DNA from 4 places in the Ruegeria sp. BB5 genome. Region 1 is predicted to be linked to each of the others. Evidence: riboswitches for the same ligand, from Rfam matches in the RefSeq annotation. Region 1 holds a riboswitch; each other region holds the start of a gene.
The links. Region 1 has a riboswitch for cobalamin ahead of ACR0DL_RS17555 (DUF1636 family protein). Riboswitches for the same ligand answer to the same signal wherever they lie in the genome.

Region 2: it holds a riboswitch for cobalamin, as region 1 does, so the genes downstream of both, ACR0DL_RS18290 (hypothetical protein) here and ACR0DL_RS17555 (DUF1636 family protein) in region 1, are expected to answer to the same signal.
Region 3: it holds a riboswitch for cobalamin, as region 1 does, so the genes downstream of both, ACR0DL_RS07720 (CbtB domain-containing protein) here and ACR0DL_RS17555 (DUF1636 family protein) in region 1, are expected to answer to the same signal.
Region 4: it holds a riboswitch for cobalamin, as region 1 does, so the genes downstream of both, ACR0DL_RS07650 (DUF1636 family protein) here and ACR0DL_RS17555 (DUF1636 family protein) in region 1, are expected to answer to the same signal.

The regions. Positions count from the first base shown of each region.
Region 1 covers NZ_JBQFUX010000009.1:65,739-71,503, reverse strand. Annotated here, with positions in the region: gene ACR0DL_RS17565 (ABC transporter substrate-binding protein) at 1-806, opposite strand, end outside; gene ACR0DL_RS17560 (ABC transporter ATP-binding protein) at 825-1,610, opposite strand; gene ACR0DL_RS17555 (DUF1636 family protein) at 1,607-1,963, opposite strand; cobalamin riboswitch at 2,066-2,272, opposite strand; gene ACR0DL_RS17550 (DUF6525 family protein) at 2,438-2,710, opposite strand; gene ACR0DL_RS17545 (DUF1826 domain-containing protein) at 2,707-3,342, opposite strand; gene ACR0DL_RS17540 (GTP-binding protein) at 3,339-4,550, opposite strand; gene ACR0DL_RS17535 (RrF2 family transcriptional regulator) at 4,655-5,059, shown strand; gene ACR0DL_RS17530 (polyamine ABC transporter substrate-binding protein) at 5,292-5,765, shown strand, end outside.
Region 2 covers NZ_JBQFUX010000010.1:50,041-55,805, reverse strand. Annotated here, with positions in the region: gene recR (recombination mediator RecR) at 1-268, opposite strand, end outside; gene ACR0DL_RS18305 (YbaB/EbfC family nucleoid-associated protein) at 333-677, opposite strand; gene ACR0DL_RS18300 (DNA polymerase III subunit gamma/tau) at 843-2,603, opposite strand; gene ACR0DL_RS18295 (protein-tyrosine phosphatase family protein) at 2,737-3,231, shown strand; gene ACR0DL_RS18290 (hypothetical protein) at 3,233-3,640, opposite strand; cobalamin riboswitch at 3,724-3,944, opposite strand; gene ACR0DL_RS18285 (alpha/beta hydrolase family protein) at 4,080-4,937, shown strand; RNA gene ffs (signal recognition particle sRNA small type) at 4,970-5,068, opposite strand; gene ACR0DL_RS18275 (bifunctional 2',3'-cyclic-nucleotide 2'-phosphodiesterase/3'-nucleotidase) at 5,108-5,765, opposite strand, start outside.
Region 3 covers NZ_JBQFUX010000001.1:1,544,047-1,549,811, reverse strand. Annotated here, with positions in the region: gene ACR0DL_RS07740 (DUF302 domain-containing protein) at 1-20, opposite strand, end outside; gene ACR0DL_RS07735 (DUF1636 family protein) at 162-506, shown strand; gene ACR0DL_RS07730 (hypothetical protein) at 503-997, opposite strand; gene ACR0DL_RS07725 (CbtA family protein) at 1,064-1,762, opposite strand; gene ACR0DL_RS07720 (CbtB domain-containing protein) at 1,767-1,937, opposite strand; cobalamin riboswitch at 1,974-2,180, opposite strand; gene cobF (precorrin-6A synthase (deacetylating)) at 2,224-2,967, opposite strand; gene cobA (uroporphyrinogen-III C-methyltransferase) at 2,960-3,688, opposite strand; gene ACR0DL_RS07705 (cobyrinic acid a,c-diamide synthase CobB) at 3,685-5,001, opposite strand; gene cobM (precorrin-4 C(11)-methyltransferase) at 4,994-5,765, opposite strand, start outside.
Region 4 covers NZ_JBQFUX010000001.1:1,531,307-1,537,071, forward strand. Annotated here, with positions in the region: gene ACR0DL_RS07640 (NAD(P)-dependent oxidoreductase) at 151-1,107, opposite strand; gene ACR0DL_RS07645 (LysR substrate-binding domain-containing protein) at 1,210-2,094, shown strand; cobalamin riboswitch at 2,167-2,375, shown strand; gene ACR0DL_RS07650 (DUF1636 family protein) at 2,459-2,848, shown strand; gene cobW (cobalamin biosynthesis protein CobW) at 2,845-3,900, shown strand; gene cobN (cobaltochelatase subunit CobN) at 3,904-5,765, shown strand, end outside.

The sequences.
Region 1 (5,765 bases):
TGTAGAAACTTGAACGTGTCCGCAGCGCCATTGCCTGTCTGATAATCAAGCAGCACAAGGAATTCCGGGTTTGCGGCGGCGACCGCCTCCCACGAGGTTCGACCCCAGCTTGTTTCCATGTCGTGGGTCACGTTTTCACCACCCGCGGCAGCAATCATAGCATCGGGGATGGCGAACTTACCTGCGGTGAATGGCGCGTCCGCCGGGCCGTCCAGCAAGAAAACGCGGGGTTTCGCCAGGTCGGCAGTCTGCGCTTCGATCACTGAGAGTTCGTCTTTCCAGCCCGTGACCAGCGCCTCGGCCTTGTCTTCAACGTGCATGACCTGACCCAGGCGCAGGACGTCATTGAACAGCAGGTCCATGCTGGCTTCGGGGCGATCCTTGTCCAGATGCACACAGCTTTCGGTCAGGATCATGGTCTTGATACCAAAGGGCTCCAGCGTATCCGGGGTCACATCTCCGCCCGGCTTCATGCCGTAATACCAGCCAGCAAAGAACAGGTCGGGTTCCACGGCAACAAGGTTTTCGACCGTTGGGTATTTCGGTGCCAGTTCGGGGATGTCGCCGCGCAGGGTGTCGAATTCCGGGCTGGTTTTGTACCAGCCGGTGATGCCGGTCAGACCGACGATCTTGTTCTGCAGGCCCAACGCGAAGGCCATATCGGTCATGTTCATGTCATGCACAACCAGACGCTCGGGCTGGGCTTCGAACACCAGCGGCGCTCCGCAGTTGTCGACGGTGACCTCGTGGGCGGACGCGCCGCCTGCCATGGCTGTGACCAGCGCCACGGACCAGATGTGTTTCATTGGGGAATGTTCCTTGGTTTAGGTTGAGATTGTGGATTTTCGGATATCCAGCGCTGGAATCACGCGGCCTTCGTGGTGAAAACACAGGTATTCAACGCCAAAAGTATCGCGGACCCGCTGGGGGGTCAGCACTTCGGCCACGGGGCCAAATCCCGTCAGCCGCGTTGATTTCATCAGGGCCACGTGGGTGGCGAATTCCGGGATCATGACAAGATCATGGACAATCATCACAACCGTGATGCCGAGTTCGGCGATCAGAGACAGCATCCGACCCTTGGCATCTGGATCGAGATGGTTGGTTGGCTCATCCAGGAACAACAACGATGGGTTCTGTGCCAGTGCCCGGGCGATATGCGCGCGTTGACGTTCGCCCCCGGACAGTACCGCCATGCGCTTGTCTGCCAGCGCGCCAAGGTCGGTCAGCTCAAGGATTCTGTTAAGTTCTCTGGCATGTTCATCCGCCGAACGGTCGGCCCAGATCGGAATCTGGCCCATGGCAACATAGTCCCGCAACAACAGCCTGCCATCCGGTTGTTCTTGCTGGCCCACAACAGCGATCATGCGGGCGCGTTCCATTGCGGGCATATTTTTCAGGCTGCGTTCCTTGACCAATACATTGCCCAATACAATCTCAGCCGCCCCGCACAGAAGGTTCAAAAGCGTGGTTTTTCCCGCCCCATTTGGACCGGCAATTGCCAGTATCGCGCCCTCGGCCAATTCAAACGAGACACCTTGCAGAAGAACGTCACCATTGAGCGCATAGTATTCGAGATCACGCGCAACCAGAAAAGATGAGGTCGTCATGATGGCTCCCCCAATTGAATCCGAGGCAAACGAGAAAGGGTTTTTGTAAATAGTGGTTGCGGCCGGTCCGTCGCGTTGGTCCAACCGTCTGCGACGTTGCGGTACTGATGTGCGAATTCCGCCAGCGCGTCGAAATCTTCGGCAGTTTCAATATCGCCGAACAGGTAGTGTGCTTTGCCGACAGCCTGAAATCCGACGGCTGTTGGTCGCGCGCAGCCCGCCATGCAGGTAACGGTGCGCACTGCGAACCCGGTTGGCAACCTGCCGGTCAACGCATTGCGCATGACATCAACAGGCAATGCGCCGGTACAGGTCGAGCAGATCAGAAGGAAATGGTCAGGTGTTTCCGGCATAGTCCGCTCCGCTTAAAGCCAAGCGCGGACAGAAGGTGCCGATCATGTACACACGTTTCAGACGTGCCATCAAAGCCTCCTTCCAGGACGCCCCGCCCCGGGTTGGTTGAACATGTGATGGCAGGTCTCCTGACTTGCGGGTCGATGCTTGGCCATCCTTCCCGGCCCAATGACCAGTGGATTTTGGCGTCGCTCACCGCTTACAGTTGCGGGGGCAGTCACGGATTTGGCGCCAAAGTGGCGAACCGCACCGTATTCCCTTTTCATCCCTTGGGCGTACCATCGGGAACCATCTGGCCCTTGCTTGTCTTAGACTGGGGGCCATGTCAATCACGATTTGAAACAACAACTTTTCGATCGGAACTCAAACGCTCAGGGTTTCGAAGTCTGCCGCATGCGTTTTCGCTGTAAGTGCGACACCCAGTGCCGCATGGGTCGCGACAGCATACTGTGTTAGAGGTGGCATTTTTTCCTTCATGTTTGAGAATTTAATTTGAAAACAGTCGATTGCCGGTCACGCGCGAGCGTTCGGGCTTCGGCCTGGCTGAGTGACACGAGCGTTTCTTCTGATGAAAGCCCCTTGGCCCGCGATTTTGACCAGATGCGGCGCGCGGATACCGGTGACCATGGCAATGCCGCTTCTGACAACCACTGTCGCAACGGGGCTGGAAGGCCGTCAAACACATCCATCGGATCGGTTGATCGATGCTTGCGGCGCAAGCTGCATTGCCCGAGGTTACGTCTCATGCTTCGGTTTCCGGATTTTCCACTGGGTCCAAAACCAAGACGAGACGGGATTCACTGGTACCTTCGATTGGAGGCGAGCGATGCACCATCCCTGACGATGGTCGCTCGGGCCAGAGTGTTCCCCGTAGCAGGATCGGAGCGCCGGTCTGAACGGTAAACACAAGCGCGGGATCGTTTCCATCAGTCGAGGTGCCGTATTGTGTTCCAGTGCCACGATAGGTGCAGACCAACCGGGCGGTGACAGCATCGGTATGAAATTTACGGCAAGCATTGGTGGTGACAACATCCAGCCGCAGCCGCAGGAAGTTGGCGTTCATCAGCTCGCAGAACATGTCGGCCAGAGAAGTGATATCATCCTGAAGCCACGCTCTTTCAGTCCCGTTAGGCATACCGGAGATATCGCAGAGTTGCCCCACGGTCGTCTTAACGGCGCTTGGTGGAAGAATGACTCGCCCACTTGGCAAAGACTTGGGATCAAGTTGGTCAAGCCAGCTTTGCATATCCGGCGGGGTTCGCCGGCGCCAAATCAAAGCGGCACAGTTTGGCTGTGCAAAAGTGCGGAGTGCCGCCGGATCATCTGCGAAGCTCACACCGGTGACGTTGTCTTTCACGGGCTTTCTAACGAAGTTCATGCTGCATCCTCTGCCCGGCGCCAAATCGGGAAGGGGTCCGGCAGTTCCGGCAAATTGTCGGGCCCTGCCGCCGAAACTGCTGGAATAAGGCAATTGTCCAATCGTGCCTTCAAACTTTGCCAGTCGATCCCGGCACCGATGAAAACGATCTCTTGACGGCGGTCGCCCCACGGCTCTTGCCAGTGGGCCTGCATATAGGCGCGGGCGCTGTCATGTGCGGGGCGTCGCTCTTCGGGAACTGATGCCCACCAGGTGCCGAGTGGTTTGACGCTGGACAATGCGCCGGCGAGTGAAAATTCAGCCACCCAGTCGGGGCGTGTCGAAACCCAAAAGTGGCCTTTGGCCCGGATCACCCCTGGCAGATCACCGTTGAGAACGTCCAAAATGCGTTCGGGAACGAACGGAAGTCGCGCCCGGTAAACGTATGACGCAACCCCGTATTCCTCAGTCTCAGGCACGTGGTCGGCAAAGCCGTACAGTTCCTTTGCCCACATCGGGTGTTCATAGGCTTGCACGAAGTCAAACAAGCCGGTGTCCAGGATCTTTTCTGCGGCAACTTCCGAATGGTTGGTCTCGATGATCTCGGCATCTGCATTCAGACTGCGGATGATCTTGCGGGCCGCATCAACTTTTTCTGACCCCGCATCATCAACCTTGTTCAGGATCACCACATCAGAGAATTCTATTTGATCCGTAAGCAAGTGGACCAGAGTTCGCTCGTCTTCTTCTCCCATCGTTTCGCCTCGGTCTCGTAGGAAATCGTGGGACGAGAAATCGTTCAGCAAGTTCACCGCATCGACAACCGTTACCATGGTGTCGAGCCGCGCCACGTCCGACAAGCTGTCGCCCGCTTCATCCCGGAAATCGAAAGTTGCTGCCACAGGCAATGGTTCGGAAATGCCTGTGGATTCAATAAGCAGGTAGTCAAAACGTCCTTCCGCAGCGAGGCGCCGGACTTCCTCCAAAAGATCGTCCCGAAGGGTACAACAGATGCAGCCATTCGACATTTCTACCAGAGTTTCATCCGTCCGGCTGAGTTCGGTATCGGCCCGTACCAGATCGGCGTCGATATTCACCTCGGACATATCGTTGACGATGACCGCGACCCGACGCCCTTCGCGGTTGTTCAGGACTCGGTTCAAAAGGGTGGTCTTGCCCGCCCCTAAGAAGCCGGAAAGGACGGTGACAGGAAGTCGGGTATCTGACATGGGTTGCTCCGAATGGTGCCTTGAGAATCACGTAACTTACGCAGTTACTAGACGAATGCAACAGTTATTGTTACGTGTGATATCTGCTTGGAGAAGAACGACAAATGAAGCGCAATAGCCGCCTATCCCTCGCCCTGCACACGCTCGGCCACATGGCCGGAGATCCGAATCGTAAGCGTACATCTGCGGATATCGCCGAGCATTCAGGGACGAACCCGGTGGTGGTACGCCGCGTCTTGGGACGGCTTCGTGACGCGGGTCTGTTAACTTCGGAAAAAGGCCACGCAGGAGGGTGGAGTCTGGCACGCGAACCAGACAGCATAACCCTGGCGGATGTGTATCTTGCGTTGGACGAAAGTCTGATCGCCTCTGGCAGAGAAGACCATGCCCCCAAATGTTCAGTGGAACATGCGTTGCACCGTCGCGTTTCGAGTATCATGAAGGAGATCGAGCAAAGCCTAGTCGACCGTCTCGGCGAGACAACCATCTCCGAAGTCAGAGGCAAGTAATACCTGATCAAGTATCGCGGCAAGTTTCTCTTCATTCTCACCACATCGTTTGACGCTATGGGTGCAACATTCCTGTTGTTTAAGGGGCGCACCAACTGGGGTGGGGATACGTCCCTTGGTAAGGCTCAGCTTTAACTTCGGGCTTGTTGGATCTGCCTCATGACCATAAGACGGGTGGACCGCGTTTCTCACAGCCCACCGGGAACATGTTGCAAAGCCCTAGGAGTACACAATGAAATCAATATTGACGGCTGCGTCGATGACCTTGCTTTTCACAACCGCGCTGTACGCCGAGGAAAAGGTCTATGTTTACAATTGGGCTGACTATATCGACGAGTCTCTGCTGCAGAAATTCACCACCGAAACGGGGGTCGAAGTCGTCTACGATAACTTCGATTCCAATGACTTGCTTGAAACCAAAATGCTTGCAGGCAAGTCTGGTTATGACGTTGTGTTTCCCTCGGGCACGTTTTTGCAACGTCAGATAGAAGCCGGTGTCTTCCAACCGCTGGACAAAGCCCAACTGCCCAACTCGGTTAACCTGTGGGATGCTATCGAACAACGAACCGCGACCTTCGATCCGGAGAATAGCTACTCAGTTAACTATATGTGGGGTTCAACGGGCATTGCTGTGAATGTCGAAAAAGTTCGCGAGGCGCTTGGTGGCGATATCCCACTGGATTCGATGGAGCTGCTGTTTAACCCG
Region 2 (5,765 bases), on a different contig from region 1:
CGGCCACGTCTTCGACCACGCATAGCTCTCCGGTCGCGCGGTCCTCGCTGTCGCAGATGTCACAGATATCGGTGGTGCCGACGTTGCCGCAGTTCAGGCATTCGCGGGCGGTGATGGCAACCTGCTGCATGGCGTCCGACAGGGGTGTCAGCAGCAGGGCGCGCTTGCGGATCAGATGCAACACCGCGCGGCGGGCCGAGCGGGGGCCGAGGCCCGGCAGCTTGGCCATCAGATCAATCAGGTTGTCGATATCGCTGTTCGAACTCACCGAGGGTGCTCCTGCAAAGGGGCCGGGCAGGGGCGCCCGGCCGATGATCCGTCAGGAGGGGGTATCAGAACGGCAGCTTGATGTCTGCGGGCAGGCCCATGCTTTCGGTCAGCTTCGCCATTTCGGCCTGTGCGCGTTCAGTCGCTTTGGTTTGTGCGTCCTTGATGGCGGCCAGGATCAGGTCCTCGACCACTTCCTTGTCGTCGCCGTTAAAGATCGATGGGTCGATGTCCAGACCTTTCAGCTCACCTTTTGCGGTGGCGGTGGCCTTCACCAGTCCTGCACCGGATTCGCCAACGACCATCATGTTGTTCAGCTCTTCCTGCATGTCGGTCATCTTGGCCTGCAAGTCCTGCGCGGATTTCATCATCTTGGCCATGTCGCCCAGACCGCCGAGTCCTTTGAGCATCGGTATTCTCCTGTGTATCGCTTTGTCGCCTAAATACGGGCGGTACCCGTGTGGCACAAGGGGGTGGGGTTGCTCCCGCCCGTCGTCAAGGTCTTTGAAAGACCTTTCCTCCCGTTGGGCCCGTGGCGGGTGCGGGAGGATTTCGGGGGTGTGTGTTGAAGTGGCTCAGTCTTCCTCGAACGGGTCCCATTCGTCTTCGACCTCGGGCAGGGCTTCGGTTTCGACCTTGGCTGCGCGTTGCTCTGGCGTTTCGATGCTTTTGATCCGCGCCTTCGGGAACTGGGCCAGAACCGCCTGCACCAGCGGGTGTTCGCGGGCTTCTGCCTTCAATGCTTCCTCAGCCGCGTTTTCCTTTTCATAGATCGTCTCGCCACCGCCTTCGTTGACGACAGTGACGGCCCAGCGGTTACCGGTCCATCGCTGCAGGGCGGTTCCCAGACGTTGCGCCAACTGGGCCGAGGCACGCTGGGTCGGTTGGAATTCGATACGCCCGGGTTGATAGGCTGCAAGCCGCAAAGACCGCTTGACCTCATCCAGAAGCACGCCGTCCCGGTTTGCGCGGATCAGTTCGACCACATGATCGAAGGTCGGATAACGTGCCAGGGCGGCTTGTACATCCTGCGCCAACGCCGCGCTGGGAGCGCCGCTGCCCCCACCATGGGCGGGAGCTGAATAAGAAGATGACACCGGCACTTGCGTCTGAACCGCGGCATGCGATGGCGCCGGTATCCCGCCACCGGGTCCGCCATTTGGCGGTGGGGGCGTGTCTTGCAGACGTTTGATCAACTCTTCCGGGCTGGGCAGGTCTGCCACATGGGTCAGCCGGATCACTGCCATTTCAGCTGCCATCATGGCATTTGGGGCCGCCGAGACCTCTTCGAGCGCTTTAAGCAACATCTGCCACATCCGGGTCAGGACGCGCATCGGCAGGGCCTCGGCCATTTGTTGACCACGCGCGCGCTCGTCCGGCGAAACGGTGGGATCATTGGCTGCGTCTGGCGTGATTTTAACCACAGAGACCCAATGGGTGATCTCGGCCAGATCGCGTAGCACGGCCAGCGGATCGGCTCCTTCGGCATATTGCCCACCCAACTCGGTCAGTGCGCCTGCAGCGTCCCCGCGCAGGATCATGTCCATCAGGTCCAGTACCCGACCGCGATCAGCCAGGCCCAGCATCGCGCGGACCTGATCGGCGCTGGTTTCACCAGCACCGTGCGAGATCGCCTGATCCAGCAGCGAGGTCGCGTCCCGCGCCGAACCCTCGGCTGCACGGGTGATCAGCGCCAGCGCGTCATCCGCGATCTGAGCGTTTTCCGCCGCCGCAATCTTGCCGAGCAGGCTGATCATGTCCTCGGGTTCGATCCGACGCAGGTCGAACCGTTGGCAGCGCGACAGAACCGTCACTGGCACTTTACGAATCTCGGTGGTGGCGAAGATGAACTTCACATGCTCGGGCGGTTCTTCAAGCGTCTTGAGCAGCGCGTTGAACGCGCTGGTCGACAGCATGTGGACCTCGTCGATGATATAGATTTTGTAGCGCGCACTGGCGGCGCGATAGCGGACGCTGTCGATGATCTCGCGAATATCGTTCACACCGGTGCGGCTGGCGGCGTCCATCTCCATCACATCGACGTGGCGGCCTTCCATAATGGCCACGCAATGCTCGCATTGGCCGCAGGGTTCCGTGGTCGGCTTACCCTCGCCATCGGGGCCGATGCAGTTCATGCCCTTGGCGATGATCCGGGCCGTGGTGGTTTTGCCGGTACCGCGAATGCCGGTCATGATGAAGGCCTGCGCGATGCGGTCGGCCTCGAACGCGTTTTTCAGCGTGCGCACCATGGCATCCTGACCGACGAGATCGGCAAAAGTTTCCGGGCGGTATTTGCGGGCAAGAACCTGATAGGCGGGGCTGGGCGTGTCGTTCATATCTGCTCTGTCGGATTCGGGTTCCGATGCAGCGTAGAGACCCCCGCCGCCCGCGTCCACAGCAGGCTTGGGTGAATTTCGGTTTGCAGCACAATTTGCACGCCTTAGAAGCGAGTATCAGGGAGGGTCCGTAGTGAGCCAGTTCGCACTTCATTCAGTTCAGATTGGAAACGGCACCGTTGCCTTGTCGCCCCTTCCGGGGCGCGGTGGCGGGTATACGCGGGACTTGGGAATGATCCGCGACTGGCAGCCGGATCTTGTGATCTCGATGACCACCGAGGTCGAAATACTGCAAGAGGGCGCAAGTGGGCTTGGCGAAGACCTGCACGCACTCAATATCGCATGGGTGCATCTGCCGGTTGCGGATTTCGGTACGCCGCCTCCTGAGGTTGACGCGGCGTGGGGCAGTGTCAGCCCTGCGGCGACTGATATCCTGTCCTGCGGGGGGCGGGTGCTGGTGCATTGCCGGGGCGGCTGTGGCCGGTCCGGGATGATCGTGCTGCGCCTTATGGTCGAGCATGGCGAAGACCCCGAGACAGCGTTGGCCCGTTTGCGGGCGGTGCGGTCCTGCGCCGTCGAGACCGACGGCCAGATGGAATGGGCAGCCCTTGGGCGGACGCGCGGCTAGATCAGAGCGCCACCTGCCGCTCTGCCTGTGCCACCGGGTTGGGCGGGATCGCTGTGACCTCAAGCATGGCGCAGGGGGGGGTGGTTAGCATGCCTGCGGGGCGCATGGTCACATCCGGGCCGAACATCATATCTGCGTAAGCATCCAGCGACTCGAGGGGCGCATCCTCGCTTGTTCCACAAAAGACCCGGATCAGGTCTTTTTGAGCGCGAAACCGTGCGCTGCATCCTTGCGTGCAATAGGCCAGCTCAGTGCTGCCGTCGAACTCAAAATCAAACGTCGTCGCAGGAACGGCCGCGTCCATCGCCTGCACGATCGCGCGCGCCATCTGTGCCAGCGCCGGACAGGTTTTTCCGGTGCGTTGGCAAACGGTTGCGGAATACTGGTTCGTCTTTGTCTTCCAGATCATATTGCGCCCTCCGCGCGTGGAACGGGGGCATGGATCAGGTGTGACAGCGTGCTGACGACCTGCCCGGACACCCCGCCCGAGTTTCGGTTTCTTGTTCGATGGCAGGTCTCCTGACTTGCGGGTCGTTGCGTTGCCGACCTTCCCAGCCTTGCGGCCAGTGGTGTTTCGGCATTGCTCACCGCTTACAGTTGCGGGGGCAGTCGCGGCCTTGGTTCGTTCCGGTATTCCGGGCAGAACCGCACCGTGTTCCCTTTTCATCCCGCCCCGGGGACCGGGGACGAGAACCATCACCCAATCGCTAGCGGGTAGGGGTGACCTGAGTCAAGCCGCCTTTTGGTGGGGCAAAGTGGACGCGTGGTCATGCGGAAACAGGATTGACTTAGGGTGGCAAAAGATGCCGTTTGGGGTGGTGAACTAATCGGTTCAGATTGAGGGCGCCATGCTGGATACCGCACAAGCTGTTTTAACCGAGGATTTTCAGTTTCCTTCTGGTTCGACCCAACTGTCGGCTCGGCTGTACCTGCCGGTGGCCGAACCTGGGATCGCAGTGGTGATCCACAGCGCCACCGGAGTGCCGCGCGACTATTATCAGCACTTCGCACGCTGGTTGGCTGCGGAACATGGCATTGCCTGTCTGACCTATGATTACAGCGATTTCGGTCATTCGCAGAGCAGGCCATTGAAGTCAGCTCAGGCCACGATGGCGGATTGGGCGCTGATCGACATGCCTGCGGCTCGGGCCGAGATGCGCAGGCGATACCCCGACGCGCAGCACTGGAGCATCGGCCATTCCGTCGGCGGTATGCTGGGGCCGATTCAGCCCGATATTGATCAGATCGACCGCATGATCTGCGTCTGCGCCGGGCCGGTGACTGTGTCGGACCATCCCTGGCCTTATCGGGCGTTGGCTTTGCTGTTTTGGTACGGACACGCGCCCCTGGCCGTAAAAGCGCTGGGTTACCTGCCGGGCAAGGCACTGGGATTCGGATCGAACCTGCCTGCCAGTGTCTATTGGCAGTGGCGCCGCTGGTGTACTGCGCCGCGCAACTACCTGCCCGAAATCGGCGTGTCCTTGCCCGAGGCCCGCTGGGCACAGTCAGACACACCAGTGGATCTGTTCAGCTTTGAGGATGACGATCTGGTGCCAAAGAACGCGGTCTGGCGGCTGGCTGATCTGTACGGGCCCAACGCACGCCGCCATTTGTTGTCTCCGGCCGAGTTCGGACTGTCCGAGGTTGGCCATATCGGTGCCTTTGCCCGGCGCAATTCGGCTGTCTGGCCACGGTTGATTGCCTAGGCCTGTTCGCAACAATTCAATGTCGGGAGTTTAAGTGAGAGGTTGGACATCGACCCAAGCGGGGCTCGTTGTGGCTGCTTCCTTCCGGACCTGACCAGGTTGGCGAGGCGCTCGCCCGCGCCAACCTCTCGGGGTCTGATATAGGCAACGGGCGCAGGAAACACAACCCGTCAGAGCGTCAAACGGATCAGCAAAAAGCCCTCATCGTCTTCTCCGACGACGTGGGGGTCATATTCTTCAAGCTCGGCAATGTGAGTTTGTGCCTTCGGACCGGTTCTTAATAGCGCAGTCGCGCCCTGCATCGAGGCAAAGCCAAAAGGATAGGACGCATATTGCAAGGGATCTTGCGGCAGTGCGCCGGACAGATAGTCCTGCAAGACGCGCTGAACAGGCAGGTTCGGCAGCGCGATGGGCTCGGCCTGATCAACAAAGGGAAAGTGACCCCCGCCATTGGCACGGTAATTGTTCAGTGCGACGACGAACCGTTGATCGGCGGCCATCGGTTGGCCGTCAAAGCGAATGTTGCGAATGCGCCGGTTGACGGGGTCGATCAAGTGACCGCCAGCGTCGAACCGAGCCGGTTGAGAGAGATCAAATTGATAAGTAAGCCCCTGTATAATATCAAAATTATGCCCCGCCCTGTTGATGTCGACCAATGTGGTCTGATGTCCCGGCGTAATCTGGTTGAACACGCCTGCAGACATCTCAAGCCAGTCGCTGATCTGCTCTCCGGTGACAACTACCGCCTGCAGCTCATTGGGAAACGCATACATGTCGTTGACATGGCGCAGGCATATCTGGCCGGGCGGGACGTCGGTGAAAAACCGG
Region 3 (5,765 bases), on a different contig from region 1:
AAACCCAAAAGCGTGCGCATGACGGTGCCTCGTTCAATGTGACTGTCTGAGTGATGCCAGAAATCCGAGTTCCGCGCACGCACATTTCCGTACGTATTCAGGATTGCGCCGACGTCCAGAAAGCCGCAGAAACATGCAAACCATCAAACACGAGGCCACACGTGGACCCGATACGCCTATTGATTTGCAGCAGTTGTGCGGGAACGCGTGACCGAGTGGCCGAGAGGCAGGCCGTGGATGACGCGCTGGTGCGTGCAGGGCTGAATGGTCGGGTCGTCATCTCGGATCACGCCTGTTTCAGTGGCTGCGCTGAGCCGACCGCATTGGCATTGCAGGCCGCAGGACGGGCGTCTTACGTGTTTTCGGGGGTCGATATCGTTACCGATGCCGAAGACATCGTCGCGACCTGCAAAGCCTATTTGGACAGTCCCGCAGGTTGGATCGAAGACGCCCGACCCTGCGGGCGACTTCGGATGTGTTTGCGCGCGCGGATACCGGCGCTTTAATCGACCTGAACGGTCACGGCAGCGCTGACCGGTACGTTGTCGACCGTCAGTGCGCTGTGGCTGTTTGCGTTCAGCGAAACCGAAACCTCGACCTCTCCCTTCGGAAGGTCGGGGATGTGTATCCAGTTGCCGTAGAGCCGGGCTAGTTTCTCGCCATTGACGTAAACATGCGCGTGGCCTTCGCCGTCTACGTCGGCTGTTGACGCGTTTTCCGGGGCAAACCGGAAATTCTGCGGCATGACGTGCAGGTTCCACCCGGCCATCGGGTCCTGGGTCAGCGCGATTGCAACGCTGGGCGCGTCCGCCCCTGCGGGCAGGTTTACCGTGGTCGAATGGTCATGGGCCATCGCTTCGGCATGCGCGCCGCCGTGATGGGACGGATCGCCATGATCGTGGCCGTCAAACGTGACGCCATTGGCGGCCGCCAGCACAAAACCAGCACCACCACCGAACACAAGGCCGATTGCAAAAAGGGCAAGTGAGCGTGCCATTTTTCTTTCCTTTAGGGCAAAAAGAAACGCGCCGGGCAGAACCCGGCGCGTAATTATATGAGAGGATCAGGCCGCTGCTTCGACGCGTTTGCCTTCGCTTTGCCAGAAATACCCGGCAAAGGCACCGACCAGAACCCAGGCCACCAGACCGATGCCAAAGGCGCGAGCGGCGAACAGAGCGCCGATCTCGGTCGGGACGGGGCCGGTGAACACATCCGGTTCGGGCGCTCCGATCAGATGGGGTGCCAGCAACAGGGCTGCTGCGATCACATAGCTGATCAGGTTGCCGCCAAACGCAATCAACCACAGCGCAACAAGCGCAGCACCAACCGTGGCAAACCACCAGACCTGTCGGGCATAGACGTCAGCCGCCGCTACACCAGGCACCTCTGGTGCCAGGGTAAAGCCAGGCGCCAGATGAAAGGCGATGAACCCAGCCAGACCCCAAAGCACGCCGGTACGGCCATCAATCGTGTGGCCCTGGCCTTCGGCCACGGACATCAGGGCAACCATCAGCAGCGCGTAACCGGTATAGGTCAGCATGGTGAAGATGACGCTCAGCGCGTCACGGGTCAGTTCCGAGAACATGCCCGGCAATTCGGGATGCGCCGAAACGGCTTCGGCTCCGAAATGCACCAGCTCACCGGATTCGTACAGCTCTGCGTGCAGCAAAACAGGTTGCACAAAGACCAACTGCAGCAAGGCGGCTATCAGCCCCGCTGCAGCACCAGCGAACAACGCGCTGGTCAGTATACGACTGAACATGGTCTTAGTGGCAGGGGAAGCCGGTCGCGTGGCGCACGTCGTGTGCTGCGTCATGCAGCGCCGCGGCCTGTACGTGACCGGTCAGGGTGATGATACCCAGACCCAGAACCACCGCGAACATGACCGGAAGGATACCGGCGCGCGAGGCGGATGCTGTTTGCGTTTGTGTTGCCATCTTTTAATCTCCTTTGCCGCCGCACCCGACGGCCGGTGTTTCAATTGTCGCCTGGCAGGTCTCCTGGCTTGCGGGTCGATGCCTCTGTTCGCCTTCCCCCTGAGAACAGGAGTGGCTGGTTGAACAGGGGCTCTCCGCTTACAGTCGCGGGGGCGGCTGTGGATTTGGCTGCCATGGCAGTCGCACCACATTCCCTCTTAGCATCCGGATGTCTCCGGCAGGACCAGACGCGTTCATTTAGCCTCTATGGTGCCGCTGGTGCAATCGTCATTTGCGACCTTTTAGGTCAGATCACGCGCTTTTTCAGCAAATAGATATCCATGATCCAGCCATGATCGGCACGTGCCTTGGCGCGGGTGTCCAGAATCTCCTGCGCCACATCGGTCAAAGCGCCTTTGATCAGGATTTCCTCTTTCATGCCGACATAGGCACCCCACCAGATGTCATAATCGGCCATGTCCAGGGATTGAAACGAACACTCGCCATCCAGCATTACCGCTACTTTCGAGGCATTTGCCGGCCAGCCTTCATCCCTGATCCGCCGTCCGGTGGTCACAACAAAAGGCGCGCCCAGATCATTGATCGGAATGGCGTGGGCGGCCGTCAATGCCTGCAGCGCGGTGATGCCAGGGATCACCCGTGTCGAGGGCTGAGGGTCCAGCCGCGACGCGATTCGCAGCGAGCTGTCATAAAGCGACGGGTCGCCCCAGATCAGCAGCGCCACTTGTCGCGCATCTGGATGGGCAGCAATCGCCTCGTGCCAGCGCAGGGCAATGGCATCATGCCATTCGTCGACCCCACGTAGATAGCCATTATCAGCCCGGCGCTTGGGAATGTTGAAATAGGCGATCTGCGTCGGAGTGCCAGTCACAGCTGCAATGATCTCTTCGCGCAACCCGGCCAGATCAGCCTTGTTCTCACCCTTGTGCGGGATCAGGATCAGGTCTGCATCGCGGATGGCATTTGCTCCTTGCAAGGTCACGTGATCCGGGTTGCCAGTGCCAATTCCGATCAGAGACAATTCAAACATCGTCGAACTCTGCCAACGGGCCATACAGGATCAGCGCCGGGGCTGTGCCGATCTCGGCCTCCAGCTTTTGCGACAGCGCGCCAATTGTTGCACGGTGCAGGCTCTGGTCGGGAGTCGATACGGATTCGGCTATCAGGGCTGGTGTTTCCAGCGGCAGGCCATGCTCATGCAGTGCATTTACCAACAGGGGAAAGGTCCGTTTGCCCATGAACACCACAGTCGTTGCATCCGGATCGGCCAGCGCGGGCAGGTTCAGATCTTCGGGCAGTTTGCCACTGACATCGTGGCCAGTGACAAATTGCACCCGCCGCGCAGTCAGGCGTCGTGTCAGGGGTATTCCTGCTGCTGCCGCCGCCGCAACCGCCGAAGGGATACCAGGGATGATTTCGTATTCGATCCCGGCCGCACGCAGGGCAACCAGTTCTTCCTCCAGCCGGCCAAACAGCCCGCCATCACCGGATTTCAATCGCACTACGCGAGCACCGGTCTTGGCGTAATCCACCAACAGGCGGCTCACGTGATCCTGCTTGGGTGAGGGTCGCCCGGCCCGTTTGCCCACGCCCACCAGATCTGCATCGTCATGCGCATGACTTAGGATCGGGCCGCTGCTGAGGTCATCAAACAGCACCGCATCTGCTTTTTGCATCCGGTCGACCGCCTTCAGGGTCAAAAGCTCAGGATCGCCGGGGCCGGAACCTATGAAGGATACGAAACCGCTCATGCCGAGGCCTCGGCGATCAGGTGAAAGAACGTACCGGTGACGTTCCCGCGCACCGAACCTGTTTGCGGCCCTTCAGCACCTTCAGCATCAAACACCCGCGCCAGCGGTGCGTCCGGCTGTTCTACGATCGAAGAATAATGGAATTCATGCCCCCGCAGAGCCGTGTCGGCTGCAAAACCGGGCATCGGGGCCAGCAATTCTGCGCGCCGATACCCCAGATTGAACTTGCGCTTTTCATACGAGGTCACCAGCCCCAGCAGGCCTGCCATCTGATGTCGCTCGCCGTCTTTGTCGATTAAGGCCTGTCCCAGCGCCATGTATCCACCGCATTCCCCATGCACGGGTTTGGATTCAGCGTGTTTGCGCAGTCCGGTCTGGAACGTGTCGGCGGCAGCCAGTGTGCCTGCATGCAATTCCGGATAGCCACCGGGCAGCCAGACCAGATCGGCATCGGCAGCAGGTGCCTCGTTCGCCAGAGGTGAAAACGGCAGAATTTCTGCACCCGCCGCGCGCCAGCCTTCCAGCAAATGCGGATAGGTAAAGGAAAACGCGGCATCGCGGGCCAGCGCAATCCGTTGCGCCGGAGGGCGCGGCAGCGCGGCTGACGATGGCCCATTGGGGCCTGAGGAGGCCGCCACCTTAATCGCCTCAAGATCCACATGTTCGCGCAGAAACGCGGCATAGCCGACAATTGCGCTTTCCAGATCAGGATGCTCGACCGCCTGTATCAGGCCCAGATGGCGTTCCGGCAGGGTCAGATCACCGCGCCGGGGCAAAACGCCCAGAACCGGCAGACCGGCGCGCTCCATACCCAGACGCGTCAGACGCTCGTGCCGGGGGCTTGCGCAACGGTTCAGGATCACACCGGCAAAGGGCAGATCGGGGTTGTACATCCGAAACCCCAGTGCAGTTGCCGCCGCTGATTGCGCCTGACCGCCCACATCCAGCACCAGCACCACAGGCCAGCCCATGCGCTGGGCGGTTTCGGCGCTGGACCCGTGCCCCAGCTCGCCCGGCTTGGCCACGCCGTCAAACAGCCCCATTGATCCCTCGGCGACCACGATATCCGCACCCTCAGCCTGCGCCGAAATCGCACTCAGTAAGGGGTCACCCATAGCCCAACTGTCCAAATTGAACGAGGAGCGCCCGGCAGCAGCCTTATGAAAGGCAGGGTCGATATAGTCCGGGCCGCTTTTGAACGGTTGCACGGTCATCCCATCCTCGGCCAAGGCCCGCAACAGGCCCAGCATGACCGTTGTTTTACCAGTACCCGACGATGGGGCCGAAATCAGAAGACCCGGGGGGTTAGTCATCACCGTGGCTCCAGCTTGACCACGGGCTATCGGCACTTTGCGGACGATAGCGGCGGTCGTAATCCTTTGAATACAGGCAGCTTTCATCGAACCCTTCGCCTGCCAGCGCCGGGCCCACCATGATCAGTGCGGTGCGCGAGATGCTTTCATCCAGCGCCTCTTTCAAGGTGTCCAGCGTGGCGCGGATGATCCTCTCATCCGGCCAACTGGCACGATACACCACGGCCACCGGGCAGTCCGCGCCATAGGCGGGGGTCAGATCGGCAATCACCTTGTCCAGATTGCCGATCGACAGGTGAATGGCCAAAGTCGCACCGGTGCGGGCAAAATTCTCCAGCGTCTCACCTTCGGGCATCGAGGATGCACGGCCCGGCGTCCGGGTCAGCACCACGGATTGTGCCAGTCCAGGCAGGGTCAGCTCGGTTCCCAGTGAAGCCGCCGCAGCAGCAAAGGACGGCACGCCCGGCGTCACGCTGACCGGGATGCCCATCTCTTTCAGCCGTCTGATTTGTTCACCCATCGCTGACCAGACCGACAGGTCGCCGGAATGCAGGCGCGCCACATCCTGACCAGCCTGATGTGCGGTCTCGATCTCGGCCATGATCTGATCCAGATCCATCGACGCGGTGTTTACGATCTTTGCGTCCTCGGGACAGTGACCAAGGATTTCCTCGGGCACCAGCGACCCGGCGTAAAGGCATACCGGGCAAGACGCGATGATATCACGTCCGCGCAGGGTCAGCAGGTCGGCAGCGCCCGGTCCG
Region 4 (5,765 bases), on a different contig from region 1:
TGCTATTTCATGTGACGAGAGCGGACAAGAGGTCTTGGACAAGTTTTTGAAATTAAACGAAATGCGACGAAATGCGACGGAGATCACCTTGTGGTACTCGCCTCCACTTCTTTGATTATCTAACAAGTTTTCAAATGCGCGCAGTCTGCGCTATTCGGCCTGACCTCTCTGTGGGATAACTTCATAACCCGGCTCCTCCGGTTCATCATCGTGCATCTCGGTCGGGAAACCGGGCGCCGTGATATCCAACCCTGTCGCGTCCTCCAACCGCTTGATAATATTCGGGGACAGTTCGCGTTCACCATAGCGGGCGATACCGTCGTCGAAGATGCGGATCATTACCGGGTTGATTTCCAAGGGCACTCCGGCGCGGTCAGCGACGTCTTGGAACAGTCCGATGTCCTTTTTGACAAGGTCCATGGTGAAAGAGATATCGCGGGACCCGTTCAGAATGACTTGGCTTTCCGTTTCATGCACGAATGAAGTGCCCGACGAAATCTTTATCGCCTCATAAGTGGTGTTCAAATCCATCCCGGCCGCTTTGGCCGTTACCAGCGCTTCGGCACAGGTGATCAGGTTGGCCGTCGCCAGATAGTTGGTCAGAACTTTTAGGACCGAGGCTGAGCCCAACTCCCCCGTGTGCAGCACGCGCCGCCCCATCGTGGTTAAAAACGGCAGAATCCGCTCAAAGGTTTCGCGATCACATCCGGCGAAAATCGAGATATTGCCAGTAGCCGCCCGGTGGCACCCGCCCGAAACCGGGCAATCCACCGCCGCGCCTCCACGCTCGATCACCATGGCGCCCAGTCGTTTAACCTCGGCTTCGTCGGTGGTCGACATCTCCATCCAGATCTTGCCCGGCCCGACCTCGGGCAGCAAATCTTGCATCACTGCGTCCGAGGCCGCCGGGGACGGCAGGCAGGTTATAACGGCATCGCAGTCCCGCATCATCTGCGCCGGGCTTTCCGCGGCTTCGGCCCCCTTGGCCACAAACTCGGCCACCAAATCGGGGTTAAGGTCGTGAACCGTCAGGTCAATCCCGTTGCGCAGAAGCGAGCCGGACAGTTTGCCGCCCACATTTCCTAAACCGATAAATCCGACTTTCATGTTTCCCTCCTGACGGTCGTATTCGGGCCGAGTATCAGTGTTGTCTGTTAGAAACGAAAATGATTAATAATGCCAATTATGGTCAAAATAATTTGGTGATATATGGACCGCCTTCCAAACCCCACATGGTTGCGCAGCTTTGAAACCGCCGCGCGGCATCTGAATTTTACCACCACAGCAAAAGAGCTGGGCCTGACGCAGACGGCGGTCTCATTGCATATCCGGTCGCTTGAGGCCGAGCTTGGGCAAAAGCTGTTCACCCGGAATGCCCGGCGGTTGGAACTGACTGAGCTGGGGCAGTCTTATTCGTTGACTGTGCGGCGTGCGCTTGGTGACATCGCCCTGTCCACCAACAGCCTGTTCGGCCCTGCCTCTCGCCAGACCCTGACAATCCGTGCGGCGATATCGACAGCCACCTATTGGGTCGCGGCGGAACTGCCCGACTTTACCGCTCGCCACCCCGAGATCCCCGTACGCCTTGTCTCGCACATCTGGAATGACAGCGTGGCCCCCGGCGATGTGGATGTGGAAATCCGGTTGGGTTATGGCGATTGGCCCGGCGTTCAGTCCGAAAAGCTGACAGACGAAATGCTGGTACCGGTATGCCGGGCCGGGGACTCGCCCGCGACCCTGAACGTACTGCGGCAAGGCCCTCTGATTCATATCCTTGGATACGAAGACAACTGGGCGCGGTACTTTCAGGCCAACGGGCTCTCGCTTCCGGACCAGCCGCCCCGACATTCGGTGGACACCTCGGTCGCAGCACTGCAACTTGTGATGGCCGGGGCGGGCTATGCAACGGTTCTGGAACGGTTCGCCAGGAATGCGATCCGGCAGGCCGCGCCGATTGCAATTGCGGGCCCTGCGATTCCCTTTGCCCAGTCGCATTACCTGATCAGTACACAAGGCGCTGCGCAATCGACCGCTGCGGCAGGGTTGTTTTGCGCTTGGCTGCGCGAGAGGCTGGCCGCGCATGCCGCGGATTGACACAGGCTGGTCGCTTTTTCGGTTTGAACGATTTCACCATGCGCCTCGTGCTTGACAAGCCCCCTGCCCGTGCCGCATGTCGCATGCGTTGGTGTCCATCTTCGGATGGATGAAAAGGGAATGCGTCAGCGGGCAACCGTCAAACGCAGCCGCCCCCGCGACCGTGACCGGAGAGGGTGCCCAATGCCACTGGCCCGCAAGGCCGGGAAGGCGGGACATCTGCCGGGGCAAACGCCCCGACATCCGCAAGCCGGGAGACCTGCCAGCGCCCGAAGTTGAAACCGGACGGGGTGATCCGGTGTCGGGTCCATGTGCAGACGTGGCCCGCATGAAACCCCGTCCCCTGCAAAGAGGATTTGGGGGGATGAGAGACGTGACCGAGACTGCACCAGTCGAGCTGCTGGTCTGCACGACCTGTCGGCGTGGCCTGCCGATTGAAGACGATGCGCAACGTCCAGGTGCCCTGCTGCACAAAGCACTGGAAGACGCCGATTTGCCCGAAGGTATCGTGCTGAAGCCGGTCGAGTGCCTGTCAAATTGCGATCAGGGTTGCTCCATAGTGCTGCGCGGCGGACCAACCCGCTGGACCTTTGTGTACGAAAACCTGAACGAAACCGACCATGTCGACACCATCGTCGAAGGCGTCACCAAGTACCTCTCCGCCGAAGACGGTCTGGTCAAATGGCGCGAACGTCCCGAACATTTCCGCAAAAACTGTGCGGCCCGCATTCCCCCGATTGGAGCCCTGAAATGAGCAACCTCGAAAAACTCCCCGTCACTGTGATCACCGGCTTTCTGGGTTCGGGCAAAACCACGCTGGTCAAACATCTAATGCAGAACCCGCAGGGCAAGCGTCTGGCCGTTGTCGTCAATGAATTTGGCGATGTGGGTGTGGATGGCGACATTCTGAAATCCTGCGCCATTCCCGATTGCCCGGCGGAAAATATCATGGAACTGGCCAATGGCTGCATCTGCTGCACCGTGGCCGATGATTTCATTCCGACCATCGAGGCGCTGATGGCACTGGAGCCGCGCCCTGATCACATCCTGATCGAAACGTCCGGTCTGGCTCTGCCAAAGCCGCTGTTGAAAGCGTTTGACTGGCCCGATATCCGCTCGAAAATCACCGTGGATGGCGTGATCGCTCTGGCCGATGCCGAGGCTGTCGCCGCCGGTCGCTTCGCCCCGAATGTCGAGGCTGTGGACGCCCAGCGCCTGGCCGATGACTCGATCGACCACGAAACACCCCTGTCCGAGGTTTTCGAGGATCAAATTTCCTGCGCCGACATCATCCTGCTTACCAAGCCCGATCTGGCTGGTCCGGAAGGCGTGGCAAAGGCCAAAGAAGTGATCGCAGCCGAGGCTCCGCGCCCCCTGCCCGTCGTCGAAGTTGCCGAAGGCGCTGTGGACGTGCGCGTCGTACTGGGGCTTGAGGCTGCCGCCGAGGATGACATGGATGCACGCCCGTCGCACCACGATGGCCACCACGATCATGAACATGACGATTTCGAAAGCATTATCGTCGAGTTGCCGGAACAGACCGATCCGGCAGCACTGGTTGCTAATATCGAACGCTTGGCAAATGAGCTGAACATCCTGCGGGTCAAAGGTTACGCCGCTGTCCAAGGCAAACCGATGCGCTTGTTGGTCCAGGCGGTTGGCGCACGCGTGCGACATCAGTACGACCGCCCATGGGAACCCGGCGAAGAGCGCCGCTCGCGTCTGGTGGTGATTGCCGAACATGACGACATCAAAGAGGCCGCGATCCGCGAGATCCTCGTGGGTGTGACCGAGGCCGCCGAGTAAGCCATGCACGTCGTCTTCCGCGAAAGCCACGGGCTCGAGGAAACCGAGACCCCGACCGATCTGGGCCAAAGCCCGGCGGATCTGGTGGTGCTGTCCTTTTCGGACAGCGACCTCGGAGCTTTCGCGGCAGGCTGGCATCGCGGTGGCGGGGCTGAGGGGCGGATGCCCACGATGCGGTTGGCCAATCTGACGGCGTTGAAACACCCTCTGTCCGTCGACACCTACGTCGAACAAACTCTGGAAGGTGCGAGAGGCATCCTGATCCGCCTGATCGGCGGCGTGCCTTATTGGTCCTATGGCCTGCAGCAGGTTCTGGCGCTGGCGCAGGACAAGGGCATCGCGCTGGCTGTCCTGCCAGCGGATGGGCGCGAAGATACGCGGTTGGACGACTTTTCCACCCTACCCGTTTCAACCCTGCGGCGGCTGGCGCATCTGTGCGATACCGGCGGCGAAGTTGCAGCGCAGGCCGCGCTGGCACAGATGGCGCTGGCGGCGGGGCTTTATGCAGGCCCTGTGATGGGGGCCAAAACCATCCCCGAATGCGGCGCCTGGTGCCCGGATCGTGGCGTGATCCCAGTGGAAAAGGCGTTCACGGGCGATGCAAAACGCATTCTCGTGAGTTTCTACCGCGCTTACCTGACCTCGGCGGACACCGCCCCGGTCGCGGCCCTGATCCGTAACCTACGCGCGCGCGGGTTCGAGGCTGTGGGCCTGTTCGCGCCGTCGTTGAAAGCCCCAACCGCCGCCGAATGGTTGCGCGGAAATATCGTAGCAATGCAGCCGTCGGCCATCATCAACGCCACTTCATTCTCGGGCAAGGGCGCGTCTGGCACATCTCCGCTGGACGCGGCCAATGTCCCTGTGTTTCAGGTCGCTTTGTCAACTGCACGCCGCAAGGCCTGGGCCGAGGCGGAACGTGGCCTCTCGCCCGCCGACCTTGCCATGCATGTGGTGTTGCCCGAGGTGGACGGGCGGATTTCGGCGGGCATCGCCTCATTCAAAGAACCCGGGAAACGCGACCCACATCTGGAATACTCGCGATTTGCCCACCGGGCCGAAGATGAACGGATCGAAGCCATCATCGACCGGGTGACCGGGTGGCTGGCTTTGCATGACAAGCCCAAGGCCGATCAAACCCCAGTGCTGGTGCTGTCCACTTACCCTGGTAAGGCCTGGCAGATGGCCCATGCTGTGGGGCTGGACGCGCTGGCCTCTGCCGAGGCGATGTTGGCCGATCTGCAGGACGAAGGGTACGACACCGCCCCCGCCCAACCCATTACCGAAACCCTTATGGATGCAAGGGTATCGTGGCCGCTTGCGGATTATCTGGCGGCGCTGGCCGATCTGCCGGATGAATTGCGCAGGGACCTCGAAACCGTTTGGGGACGGCCCGAGGATGATCCAGCATTAGCAGACGGCGCTTTCAATTTCACCGCTTTGCGTCGTGGCAAGGCCCTGATCGCGCTGCAACCCGAACGCGGCACGCCCGAGTTGCGCGAGGATGATTACCACGACCTCTCACGCACCCCACGCCACGGCTATGTGGCCTTTTATCTGTGGCTGCGCAGAGGGTTGGGTGCGGATGCGCTGATCCATATCGGCGCGCATGGCACGCTGGAATGGCTGCCCGGCAAATCGGTCGCCCTGTCGGCGAATTGCTGGCCCGAGGCGCTGATCCGCGATCTGCCGGTGATCTACCCCTTCATCGTCAATGACCCCGGCGAGGCCGCGCAGGCCAAGCGCCGGATTGGGGCGGTCACGCTGGGTCATATCCCCCCCCCGATGAAGGAAAGCGGCACGCCCGACCGGATGGTGCGGCTGGAATCCCTGCTGGACGAGTTTTCGAACGCCGACGGGCTGGACCC